4 regions of the Janthinobacterium sp. CG_23.3 genome follow, and region 2 is predicted to be linked to each of the others. Evidence: predicted binding sites of a transcription regulator. Region 2 holds the regulator's gene; each other region holds the start of a gene.
The links. Region 2 encodes LexA, which represses DNA repair genes until DNA is damaged. Its sites were predicted from a motif close to ACTGTATNNNNATACAGT; they were not measured.
Positions count from the first base shown of each region.

Region 1: the regulator LexA is predicted to act here: its motif matches at 1,308-1,325, upstream of imuA (translesion DNA synthesis-associated protein ImuA).
Region 3: the regulator LexA is predicted to act here: its motif matches at 1,511-1,528, upstream of recA (recombinase RecA).
Region 4: the regulator LexA is predicted to act here: its motif matches at 1,574-1,591, upstream of ACFDR9_RS21640 (error-prone DNA polymerase).

Region 1 covers NZ_JBJXIB010000004.1:80,128-83,298, reverse strand. The annotation lists gene ACFDR9_RS02850 (Y-family DNA polymerase) at 1-577, opposite strand, end outside; gene imuA (translesion DNA synthesis-associated protein ImuA) at 510-1,253, opposite strand; gene ACFDR9_RS02840 (hypothetical protein) at 1,541-2,245, shown strand; gene ACFDR9_RS02835 (OST-HTH/LOTUS domain-containing protein) at 2,339-3,171, shown strand, end outside.
Region 2 covers NZ_JBJXIB010000013.1:52,049-55,219, forward strand. The annotation lists gene ACFDR9_RS05810 (cystathionine gamma-synthase family protein) at 1-622, shown strand, start outside; gene lexA (transcriptional repressor LexA) at 743-1,381, opposite strand; gene rpsF (30S ribosomal protein S6) at 1,640-2,026, shown strand; gene priB (primosomal replication protein N) at 2,047-2,346, shown strand; gene rpsR (30S ribosomal protein S18) at 2,374-2,664, shown strand; gene rplI (50S ribosomal protein L9) at 2,697-3,149, shown strand.
Region 3 covers NZ_JBJXIB010000095.1:4,689-7,859, forward strand. The annotation lists gene ACFDR9_RS19820 (sensor histidine kinase N-terminal domain-containing protein) at 1-686, opposite strand, end outside; gene ACFDR9_RS19825 (response regulator transcription factor) at 683-1,375, opposite strand; gene recA (recombinase RecA) at 1,580-2,683, shown strand; gene recX (recombination regulator RecX) at 2,864-3,171, shown strand, end outside.
Region 4 covers NZ_JBJXIB010000114.1:256-3,426, reverse strand. The annotation lists gene ACFDR9_RS21640 (error-prone DNA polymerase) at 1-1,561, opposite strand, end outside; gene ACFDR9_RS21635 (hypothetical protein) at 1,666-2,013, shown strand; gene ACFDR9_RS21630 (hypothetical protein) at 2,363-2,527, opposite strand; gene ACFDR9_RS21625 (hypothetical protein) at 2,735-3,171, opposite strand, start outside.

The DNA of each region.
Region 1 (3,171 bases), on a different contig from region 2:
CACCAATTCCGGTCAGCCAGTCTCGATACGGAGCCGCTGCAGGAAGCAGGTCGCACGGCAGCCCGTTGAGCCGCTGTTCGAGCGTCTTCATCCGGGCGACCCGGCGCCGGACAGGCTGCCCCCGCGTGCGGACGCAACGGGCCAGCAACCAGGCGCCCATGGCTGTAGGCGCCGCCGCCAGATGGGCAGTGAATCCCAGCAACGCAATGCTCGCGCCTATTCGTCTACAGATTGCCAGGGGGCCGCCAAAGAGCGTGAGGCTGGCGCTGACATCCATCAGGATGCTGAAGTCATCGGTATGGGTGACCTCCGGCGTGAACTGAAGAATCGCCATCGCGATGGCATCTCGCGCCAGCATTTCTTTTTCCGGGGTGCGCTCCAGCATGACGGTTGTCGGCGAAATTGCGGACACGCCACCGGCGCGCATTCCTCGTCGAACGCCGGTGCGCGCAGCCTCGTTGGACATAACCGTCACCGTGTTTTGGTCGAGGACAGCAAATGCGCCGGGTTCAGACCAAGACGGGCGCAGCGACTCGAGAGGTAATAAGGGCAGGTAAAGAGTTATCAATAACTTCATGGTCTATATCCAACAGCTGACGACCGGCAGGCATGTCAGCCAGCGGAATAAATAGCGGGACGTCGCAATGCGGTCCACGGCGTTTCAAAATTTCTACAGACACGCCTCCAAGCGCCGGGCGAAGAGCCAGCCGCAGCGGAGCAGGGGACGAATCGCTGGCGCACGACATCGGGCGCATGAACCAGAACCATGTATCGGTCGTCTGCGCTGCCAGATTCAGCCGGCGCAATGACTCTGACCTGACGTTTTGTTGCCAAAAAATGACTGCCCCGCAGCTGCCGTTCTTCAAGATTTGTTCGGTAGTCCAAAGAGCGTCGGCACTACTTTTCGCCGTTATCCAAAGTAGCCGGTTGGTGTCGATGCCGCCCACCTTGAACGCCATCGACTGCGGAATGTAGGGCGGCTGTACCAATGCGATTCGCTGTGTCTTCGAGAGCGCGGCAAGCGCTGGCTCCAAGAGCTGCAGCTCGCCGATGCCTGATTGCTGGAGCAAGAGTTCAATGAGGGACGACCTTGGCCAGCCCTTGTTTGGTAGCTCAGCGTCGAGATATGCGTGCCCAGTGGCGCGCGTGGTTGACCTCGAAACCGCCAACTCGCTCGCGCGCCAGACGTCCTTTGCGACCAGCTGCGCAAGTGTTCGAGTGCTCTCATCCGGTATCAAGGGTGGCGCCAACATGATTTTTTGCTCATTCGCTCCAACGGGTTCTTGATGGAAACCGTCTGGAAAACTACTGTATAAAAACACAGTATAAGCCAACGATTGGCGCTACGTGAAGCTTTTTTATGGTCGGGTGGAGACTGAACAGTTGGTAGCTGTCAGCTCAATCTGAACAAAAAAACGCCATTGCCGCTTCTGCAGTCGTCTTTTGCTACCGCCCGTCGATGCGCAGCATCGGGATTTCATATGCGCGATTTCTATTCTGGTGGCGTGTCGAACTTGCTTGATGGACATTTTGGAAGTATATGGCTAAGATTGCAACACCGCGCAGCCAGGACATGCCTCATTCTTCACCAAGATTGGAACTTATGAAAAGCACTTTCTCCGAATTTGTAAAGAGCATAGGCGACGCTGCTGCTTCAGCCGCAGACGCCGTATCCAAATCGGCCGAAACCTCGCTTGCCGCAGCCAAAACCTCTGCTGAAAAAGCTGGAAATTCCGCGCTTGAGTTCGGCAAATCGACTGGAGAGGTATTGGGTGATGCCGCCCAAGCAACGTCGAACTTTACATCGAGAGCAGGAGATTCAATTTCGAACGGCACAGCAAAGTCGTTAGCCGCAGTCAAACAAGGAGCCTCCGCCGCTGGCGAATCTGCATCAACGAGCACCAAATCTGCCGGGACGGCCCTTGGAGTTGCAGCCGATTCCGCCGGCAACGCACTCGGTGCGCTTGGCGTCCTGGTCGGCGACCTGAACGGCGACGGCAAAGTAGATTTCGAAGACGCAAAAATCGCTGCAGCCAAGGTTCGGGAGGTTGCCGGCGCGGCGGCTGCGGAGCTCGGCCAATTGGGCAAGAGCGCTCTGCAGTCAAAACTCGTCCAAGACGCGGCCGCCGGTGCAGTGGTCGGCGGAGTCTTAGCTTCCTTGATTCCAATTCCATTTGTTAGCACCATAATCGGCGCCAAAGTTGGCGCGGCAGTAGGCATTTACAATAGCATCGTGAAGAAGTGACAACAGAGCCCGAGTTCATCTCAATCCATAGTTGACGTGAGCGGCGTTTTAATAGAGCTACAGCATGAAGTCCAGCGTAAGCTGGGCCGCTGCATGTTGCGTGTGCAGCAGTACGAGCGGTTGTTGAAGACAATGGTCGCGGGCATGGCAGTGAAAGGTCCGGTAGAACGATTCCAAGCCGTGCAGGACCAAAAACTCGCCGACGTGCGCAACAAGACTTTGGGCACGCTCGTGGGAACGTTCACCGGTGACCATCTGACTGCGGCTTCATCGGACGTTGAGGTTATTCCGGATGATGGCACCAGGTCCGGCGGCCAATCTGCTGATGTTCCTTGGGCCAGCGTGCGATTCAATATCTCAATGTCGCCTGAGCGCTATGCGCAAACCAAGGATGGCTTGGCCGAGCTGGTGGCAATGCGCAATGACCTCGTCCATCATCTCATTGAAAATTTCGACATCTCTGATGAAAACGGATGTCGCGCTGCATCCATCCATCTCGACGTTTGCTACGGCAAAATTGATAGCCAATGCAAGCTATTGAAAACTTGGGCCAACAGCGTAGTTGAGTCCCAGGCGCTGGCGTCGTCATACGTGCAGTCAAAGGCCTTCGAAGATATGTTTATTCATGGTATCAACGAGGACGGTTCAGTGTGCTGGCCGCGGAGCACGATAGTCGAATGCCTGCGCGAGGCTGAAGCTGCTTGTCAAGTGGGCGGATGGACCTCCCTCGATGCCGCGATAGGGTTTATCTCGAAGGAAAATCGAGACCAGGGACCAAACAGGTATGGCTGCAAGACTTGGCGCCAAATTTTGAGGAAATCCGGACTGTTCGAACTTCGCATCTCCAATGCCTCGCAGGGTGCGATAGTTCAGGCGTGGTACCGTAGCTGTCCCGACGCCCCCGTTGCCCCAAACTGCCCTTATGG
Region 2 (3,171 bases):
GACCAAGTCGATCGGCGGCCATGGCGACGCGCTTGGCGGCTGCCTGACCGACACCGGCGCCTACGACTGGGGCCGCTTCCCGAACATCGTCGAGAACTACAAGAAGGCCGCGCCTAAGCAATGGGGCATGGCGCAGATCCGCGCCAAGGGCTTGCGCGACTTCGGCGCCTCGCTGGGGCCGGAGGCGGCGCACAGCATCGCCGTCGGCGCCGAAACGTTGGCGCTGCGCATGGAGCGCGCCTGCGCCAACGCCATGGCGCTGGCGCAACTGCTGGAGGCGGACGAGCGCGTCGCCGCCGTGCACTACCCGGGCCTGGCCTCGCACCCGCAGCACGCCCTCGCCGGCGAACTGTTCCGCGGCTACGGCTTCCTGTTCAGCTTTGAGTTGAAGGACGGCATCGACTGCTTCGACTTCCTGAACCGGCTGAAGTTGGCGATCCCGGCCAGCAACCTGGGCGACACCCGCACGCTGGTGATCCCGGTCGCCCACACCATCTTCTTTGAAATGGGCGCCGAGCGGCGCGCCTCGATGGGCATCGCCGAATCGCTGATCCGCGTCTCGGTCGGCATCGAAGATAGCGCCGACCTGCTGGACGACTTCCGCGCCGCCTTGGCCGGCTAGTTGGTGCGGTTGTCGTCGCTCGGGTTGGCCGGAACGGCGCAATCCGACCCGCGACACGCTGCGGGTCAACAAAAAAGCCGGCCCAGGAGGCCGGCTTTTTGCACTATTCTTTCATCGATCTCAATGCCAGCTGCGCATCAGGCCGACCGCCAAGCCCTCGATGGCGAACTCGTCGGCTTCCGGATCGACCTTGATGATCTTGAAGTCCGGGTTCTCCGGCAGCAGCTCGATCAGGCTGCCGGTCTTGCGGTAGCGCTTGACGGTGACGTCGTTGCCGATGCGCGCCACGACGATCTGGCCGTTCTTGGCGCTGTCGACCTTTTTCACCGCCAGCAAATCGCCGTCCATGATGCCGGCGTCGCGCATCGACTCGCCGCGCACCTTCAGCAGGAAATCGGGGCGGGCCGAAAACATCGCCGGGTCGACCTGGTAATGGGTCTCGACGTGCTCCTGCGCCAGCATCGGCGAGCCGGCCGCGACGCGGCCGATCAGCGGCAGCGACATCATCAGCGAGGCCGGCACGCGCGCGGCGGGCGCGTCGACGGAGGCGCCGATCAGGCGGATGCCGCGCGAGGTGCCGGGCGAAATCTCGATGGCGCCCTTGCGCGCCAGCGCCTGCAAATGCTCCTCGGCGGCGTTGGCCGACTTGAAGCCCAGTTCGTTGGCGATCTCCGCGCGGGTCGGCGGGAAGCCGGTATTTTCAATCGCATCCTTGATCAGATTCAGAATTTGTTCTTGCCGTGCAGTGAGCTTGATCATGGGGGTCCGCGCATCGTGAAATGCTGTCTATATAAACAGACTGTATTTTTGTACAGTATCGACGCCAATGCAAGGGCTTTTACCCGTTTTTGAGAAATAATGCCGAAAACCAGCAACCGGCCCGTGTTGCGCGGCGGCGGCGCGCAAGATGGGTGTTGAGTATTGACAAAAAAGGCGTTATAATCTTCGGCTCACCGCTTCCCACACTCGTCTTGACGCCGAGGTGGGCGATTATCAATCCGTCCTTAAGGAGTTTGCATGCGTCATTATGAAATAGTATTTATCGTCCATCCGGACCAGAGCGAGCAAGTGCCCGCCATGATCGAACGTTACAAAGCCAGTGTGTCGACACGCGGCGGTTCGGTTCACCGCGTGGAAGATTGGGGCCGCCGTCAAATGGCTTACTCGATCCAAAAACTCGCCAAAGCACACTACATCTGCATGAACATCGAGTGCGACAATGAGACCCTGGTCGAATTGGAAACAGCATTCAAATTCAATGATGCCGTGTTGCGTCATCTGACCGTCAAGATGAAGAAAGCTGAAACAGCTCCTTCGCCGATGATGAAGTCGGTTCAACGTGAAGACGCGGCCAAAAGCCATCGCACCGAAGCGCCTGCGGCTGCCGCCGCCGTCGCAGCTTAATTGTTGTTCGGGAACCTGAGCTGAACCAGCTACAAGTTGTCGCCGTCATTGCCGAGCGCGAAGTATTGCGCTACACCCCGGCGGGTATGCCGATTGTGAATGCAGTATTGCAGCACAGTTCGCAACAAATGGAGGCCGGCATCGCCCGCTTGACCGAGTTTGACGTCGCCGCGCTTGCCGCTGGCGAAATCTCAGGCCGGTTCAGTGAGGCAGCCTTGGGCGGGGTCTATCAGTTCACCGGTTTCCTGGCTCGCAAGAGCCGCAACAGTAAAAGCCTGGTGTTTCACATCATTGATTTTAGTGCTGTCAATTCAGACTAGCGCATTTATTAGATACAGGAGCCTCAAATGGCATTCGGTAAAAAGTTCGACAAAAACAAGCTCAAGCTTAAAGAAAAGCGCAAACAGCAAAACCCGCTGTTCAAACGTAAGAAGTTCTGCCGCTTCACCGCCGCGCACGTTGAACAAGTCGACTACAAAGACGTCGATACGCTGAAAGATTTCGTCCAGGAAAACGGCAAGATCATGCCAGCACGCCTGACCGGTACCAAAGCGCACTACCAGCGCCAAGTTGACACCGCAATCAAGCGCGCCCGCTTCCTCGCGCTGCTGCCATACACCGACCTGCACCACGCTTAATTGCTGGCGTCAGAGAATTCCTGGAGAGAAATATGCAAATCATTCTGTTAGAAAAAGTCGCTAACGTCGGCAACCTCGGCGAAGTCGTCAAAGTCAAAGACGGTTACGCTCGTAACTTCCTGATCCCGCAACGCATGGCTCGCCGTGCTACCGCTACCGCTATCGCTGAATTCGAAGTCAAGCGCGCGGAACTGGAAAAAGCTGCCGCCGCTAAACTGGCCGCTTGCCAAGCCCAGGGCGAAAAACTGAACGGCATGACCGTTCAAGTTGCCCAGAAAGCCGGCGTCGATGGCCGTCTGTTCGGTTCCGTCACCAACTTCGACATCGCTGAAGCGTTGACGAAGCAAGGTTTCGCAGTCGAAAAAGCGCAAGTGCGTATGCCTAACGGCCCGCTCAAAACCACCGGCGAGCACGCCGTGTCGGTTGCGCTGCACACCGACGTCGTCGTTGACGTCACCATCGCCGTCGTCGGCGAGCACGCTTAAAGCGCTACCGGCCCGACGGCCG
Region 3 (3,171 bases), on a different contig from region 2:
ATGCGCTCCTGCAACTGCGCCAGCGGCGACAGGCCGCGCGCCAGCGCGAACCAGACCAGCGCCAGCACGATCGGCAGGATGATGAACTGCGGCAAAATGACGCCCTTGATGATCTCGTTGGCCAGGTGGGCGCGCTTGTCGAGGGTTTCGGCGACCTGCACCAGGGCGCGCCGCGGCTCGTCGGAGCCGGCGTCGGCCAGGTCGAGGTAGGTGAAGGCGACGCGGATCGGCGTGCCGTGCATGCTGTCGTTGCGAAACAGCACCCGGCCGCTGCGGAAGCGGTCCTCGTCGAGCGGCGGCGCCAGGTCGCGGTCGCCGTCGACGTATTCGCCGCGCCGGCCCAGGATCAGGAAGTAGACGCTGTCGACGTCGTCGGCGCGCAGCATGTCGCGCGCCGAGCCGGGCAGGCGTTTGACCAGCTTGCCGTCGACCTCGCGCACCTGCTGCGCCAGCACGGTGACGCTGTCTTCGAGCGCGTGGTCGAACGGCTGGTTGGCGATGGCCTTGGCGACCAGGTAGGTGATGGCGATGCTCATCGGCCACAGCAGCAGCAGCGGCGCCAGCATCCAGTCGAGGATCTCGCCGAACAGCGAATGCTGGACGCCGTCGTCGCGTTCGGCGGCGAACGGCTCGGCCCAGGCGGCGTCGGCGTCGTCGTCGGCCGGCTCGGCGTCGCGCTGGCTCACCGGGCGTCGGTCTTGCCGGCCGGGTCGCTGAATTTTTCCAGGCAATAGCCGAGGCCGCGCACGGTGACGATGCGCACGCCGCCGACCTCGATCTTCTTGCGCAGGCGGTGCACATACACTTCGATGGCGTTGTTGCTGACCTCTTCGCCCCATTCGCACAGGTGGTCGACCAGTTGTTCCTTCGACACCAGGCGGCCGGTACGGCCCAGCAAAATTTCCAGCAAGCCCAGTTCGCGCGCCGACAGGTCCAGCATCTGCTCGTGGATGTAGGCGCTGCGCCCGACCTGGTCGTAGCTGAGCGGGCCGTGCTTGATGACGGTGGCGCCGCCGCCGCCGCGGCGCGTCAGCGCGCGCACCCGCGCCTCCAGCTCGGAGAGGGCGAAGGGCTTGGCCATGTAGTCGTCGGCGCCCAAGTCGAGGCCGTTGACGCGCTGCTCGATCGAGTCGGCCGCCGTGAGTATCAGCACCGGCAGCGCCGCGCCGCGCCCGCGCAGGCGCCGCAGCACCTCCAGGCCGGACAACTTGGGCAGGCCGAGGTCGAGGATCAACAGGTCGAATTCCTGGGTCGACAGGGCGGTGTCGGCCTCCTGGCCGTTTTTGACGCAATCGATGGCGTAGCCGGACTGGCGCAGCGAGCGCGTCAGCCCGTCGGCCAGCACGCTATCATCTTCAGCAAGTAAAATACGCATTGGGCGACATCCGGCGTCGAAAGTCTGTATTGTGTGGCATTTTGGGCGGGGTGGCGAGCGTTTGCGCCAAACGGCGCGAAACGACCGCGCTGGTTGACCGGTTTCAAACAAATTCACGTGGCGCTTGCAATAACCACTGTTTTTTTATACAGTATCGCTTGTGACGAATTTAACCCACGCGCTAGTTCAGGCTGAAAGAACATAATGGACGATAGAAAAGCTGTAATACCGCCGGCGGAAAAGGCCAAGGCGCTTGCCGCCGCGTTGGCGCAGATTGAAAAGCAGTTCGGCAAGGGTTCGGTCATGCGCATGGACGCCAGCGCGCCGATCGAAGAAGTGCAGGTCGTCTCGACCGGCTCGCTCGGCCTGGACATCGCGCTGGGCGTGGGCGGCTTGCCGCGCGGGCGCGTGGTGGAAATCTACGGCCCTGAATCGTCGGGCAAGACCACGCTGACGCTGCAAACCATTGCTGAAATGCAAAAGTTGGGCGGCACCTGCGCCTTTATCGACGCCGAGCACGCGCTCGACGTCGGCTACGCGCAAAAACTCGGCGTCAACCTGCACGAGTTGTTGATCTCGCAGCCGGACACCGGCGAGCAGGCATTGGAAATTTGCGACGCGCTGGTGCGTTCGGGCAGCGTCGACCTGGTCGTCATCGACTCGGTGGCCGCGCTCACGCCGCGCGCCGAAATCGAGGGCGACATGGGCGACTCGCTGCCGGGCCTGCAGGCGCGGCTGATGTCGCAGGCGCTGCGCAAGTTGACCGGTTCGATCAACCGCACCAACACGCTGGTGATCTTCATCAACCAGATCCGCATGAAAATCGGCGTCATGTTCGGTAGCCCGGAAACCACCACCGGCGGCAACGCGCTGAAGTTCTACGCCTCGGTGCGCCTGGACATCCGCCGCACCGGCTCGATCAAGTCCGGCGACGAAGTCATCGGCAACGAAACCAAGGTCAAAGTCGTCAAGAACAAGATCGCGCCGCCGTTCAAAGAAGCCCATTTCGACATCCTGTATGGCGAAGGCACGTCGCGCGAAGGCGAGATCCTCGATCTGGGGTCGGATGCGAAGATCGTCGAGAAGTCCGGTTCGTGGTACAGCTACAACGGCGAACGCATCGGCCAGGGCAAGGACAACGCCCGCACCTTCCTGAAGGAGCGTCCGGCCTTGGCGCGGGAAATCGAAAACAAGGTGCGCGCCTCGCTGGGCGTGCGCGAACTGCCGCCGGTGCTGGAAGCGAAGGCCGACAAAGCCGAGAAGGCCGACAAGGCCGAGACGGCCGCCAAGTTGAAGGCCGTCGAGTAAGCGTCAAGCGGTAGTAGTAAATAGTAAATATCACCGTGCCGCGCCCTGCGGCCGGTGATTTTGTGTTTTCGGGGTAGGTTTCAGTGCGCTGACGCGCCGCGAAAGTCAAAAAAACAAAGGCTGGGCCGCGGGGTGACGCCCTTGGTTTGCACTGCCCCCCCACAGCCACTGGAGACGCCGATGCCCCGACCACAATTAAGCCTGAAGGGCCGCGCGCTGCGCTTTTTATCGATGCGCGAGCACAGCCGCTTGGAGCTGGGCCGCAAGCTGGCGCGCCACGCCGAGGAGGGCGACGACGTCGAAGCCCTGCTCGACGCGCTGGAGGCGGCCAACTGGCTGTCGCAGGAGCGTTTTTCCGAAGCGTTGATCCACCGCCGCTCTGCGCGCTACGGCAACAGCCGCATCGTCGCCGAGCTGCAAAGCCACGGCGTCGGCGGCGAGGCCTTGCAGGAACTCAAGGCCGGCCTGGCCGACGGCGAGGCCGAGCG
Region 4 (3,171 bases), on a different contig from region 2:
GCACCAGGCGCGACAGCTTGCCCTGGGCGATGACGAAGCCGCCCGGATGCTGCGACAGGTGGCGCGGAAAGCCCAGCAGGGCCTGCGCCAGCGTGGCCCACTGCTGCGACAGCGGCGCCTGCGGATCGAGGCCGCACTCGGCCAGGCGGTTCAGCAAGTCCTGCTTGCCGTCGAACCAGTGGTGCGCCTTGGCCACCTTCTCGACCACCGCCAGGTCGATCCCAAGCGCCTTGCCGCTGTCGCGCAGCGCGCTTTTGGGCCGGTACGAAATAACCACGGCGGCCAGCGCCGCGCGCTCGCGGCCGTATTTGGCGTAAATATACTGGATCACCTCTTCGCGGCGCTGGTGCTCGAAGTCGACGTCGATGTCGGGCGCCTCGGCGCGCTCCTTCGAGATGAAGCGCTCGAACAGCAGGTTGCCGCGGGCCGGGTCGACCTCGGTCACGCGCAGGCAGTAGCAGACCGCCGAATTGGCCGCCGAGCCGCGGCCCTGGCACAGGATGCCCTGGGAACGGGCGAAGCGCACGATGTCGTAGACGGTCAGGAAATACGGCTCGTAGGCCAGCGCGGCGATCAATTCGAGTTCGCATTCGATCTGCTCCTGCACGGCGGCCGGGATACCCTCGGGGAAGCGCTGGTGCGCGCCGATATAGGTTTCGCTGCGCAGATAACTGCCCGGCGTGTGGCCGGGCGGCACCAGCTCGTCGGGATACTCATAGCGCAGCTGGTCGAGCGAAAACGTGCACAGGCGGGCCATGCGCAGCGTCTCGGCCAGCGCCTGGGCCGGGTAGATGTTGGCCAGGCGCAGGCGCGCGCGCAAATGCTGCTCGGCGTTCTGCGCCAGCGCGTAGCCGCACTCGCCCACCGGCTTGCCGACGCGCACCGCGCACAGGGTGTCGTGCAGCGGCTTGCGCGAACGCACATGCATGCACACGTGGCCGACCGCCACCACCGGCAGGCCGTGCTGCCAGGCCACCTCGTTGACGCTGAGCCGGTGGGCGTCGTCGAAGGCGCGGTGCAGCAGGTTCAGGCCGATCCAGCCGCGCCCCGGGAAGGTGGCCGCCAGCCACGCCGCCTGCGCGTGCAAGCGGTCGACGCCGGCCGGCTGGTGCGTTGGATAGCCCGGCAGCAGCACCAGCAGGCAATCGGCCAGTCCCTGCAGATGCGCCTGCTGCGCCTTGGGCGCGGCGAAGTCGTCCGGCGTCAGCAGATAACTGCCCTTGACCGCGCCCTCGCGGGTGCGCGCCAGCGTAATCAGCTCGGACAAGTTGCCGTAGCCGTTGCGGTTTTGCGCCAGCGCCAGCAGCGACAGCGCCGGGCTGCCGTCCGCCTGCTTCAAATGGAAATGCGCGCCGATGATCAAGGGCAGGCCGGCGCGCTTGGCCTGGGCGTGCGCCCGCACCACGCCGGCCAGCGAACACTCGTCGGTAATGGCCAGCGCCGCGTAGCCGAGCTGTACTGCGCGCGCGACCAGCTCCTCGGCGTGCGAGGCGCCGTACAAAAACGAAAAATTCGTCAGACAAAACAGCTCCGCGTAATCGGGCAAGCCGGCTGATCCCATGATACCCATGATACTGTATATAAACACAGTATTATAAGCGCGTTTTTGCGGCTTGCCCACCTCTATGCTACGCTACAACATTGCCTTGATACCAAGCAGAGAACATGCCCGCCAGCCACAAACTACTGTGCTTCGGCGCCACCCCCCGCGGCGGCAACCCGGCCCTCGTCATCGAAGACGAGCACGCCGACGCGGCGGCGCGCCAGCAATTATTGATCGCCGCCTGGGGAAAAGAACGTGGCGTGAGCGGCTGCTACGCCTACGCCCAGCGCGCCGACGGCCGCTACGAGGGGCGCAACTTCAACCACCTCGACCCGGCGCTGGAAGACACCGCCACCGCTCAACGAACCGGGTCAAGGCTGGAAAGTCCAAGGCTTCCACCGACAGTTGGGCCGAATCGGACGACTGATCATGTAAAAACGACAAGAACGCGATGTCGTTCTGGTGGATGAATTGCGCGCTGCAACCAGCCAGCGACGCGGCCGCCAACGCCGCGGCGGTCCACCTGAAATACATTCCCCTGTCAAACAACGCGATACTCCTGAATTATGAAGACTGGCCATTCCATTGAATGGCCGATAGTGGCAACTTCGTTGACGTAGGGTGGGCACGGTCCTGTGCCCACGCGTGCCACGGCGCCCGCCGCGTGGGCACAACAACGCGCCCACCCTGGCAAGCCGATACGCCAACGAACGCAGAAACTAGTTTAACGCCGACTGCGTAGTGATCGTTACTTTTTCATTCGAAGGCAAATGCGTCACCACGATTTCCGTCTCGGTCATCGCATCGATGCGGTATACATTATCCAGTGTTTCCTTGGCCCGGATTGGAAATTAATACATCGTCGCGCGTCAGATAGGTGACCAGCTTGCCGTTCACGTCGACCATCCGGCCGAAATAGAGGAAGGGAAAAGGCGGAGCGACGGGCTTGACCGGGGCTGGCGGCAGCGGCGGAGGCGGCGCCACGAACTTCGGCTGTGGTGGCAAAAAAGTCACAACCTAGAAGGGGTCGGCGGTGGCCTCGAGCAAGGGGTCGCGGTCAAACTCGCTGCCGGCAGATGCACGCGAAACATGTCCGGCAACCGAAGTAGCTAATTTTGCTATGTGCGGTGTGCCGGCAGAGGATGCCTGTGAGTTTTGAACATCGCGCCATGCAGAATAGAGTACCCCCTATCACTCCTGCTGTAGACTCAAGAAAAACTTCATCAATTTATCAACTTGGCAATATAGCTGATCAGCATAACCATCACGCATTGCAATGCTAAGTGATATTTTTTCCTTTTGCACTTCTGCCAATAAATCGATTGCCAAATCAAGTCTTCCAGCCTCATAAAACAATATAGCCGTAGATATATATTCTCGATATACATTATATCGTGGCTGCTCCACAGTTAAGCGACTAGAACGCAAACCTGTTAAAGCTTGTAGTTGAAACTGTGCCAAATCATAAGGATTTCCAATATCAGATAATATTGGCTCCACATATCTCTCAAAAACCTCAATAAATTCGTCCGCCATCGAGGGAAGGGTTTCTAGCCGGCCATCCAACGTGGGATATTTTAAAGCGTAGTTCTCTTGCCATCTTAAATGTGCAGGAAGAAATCTCAATA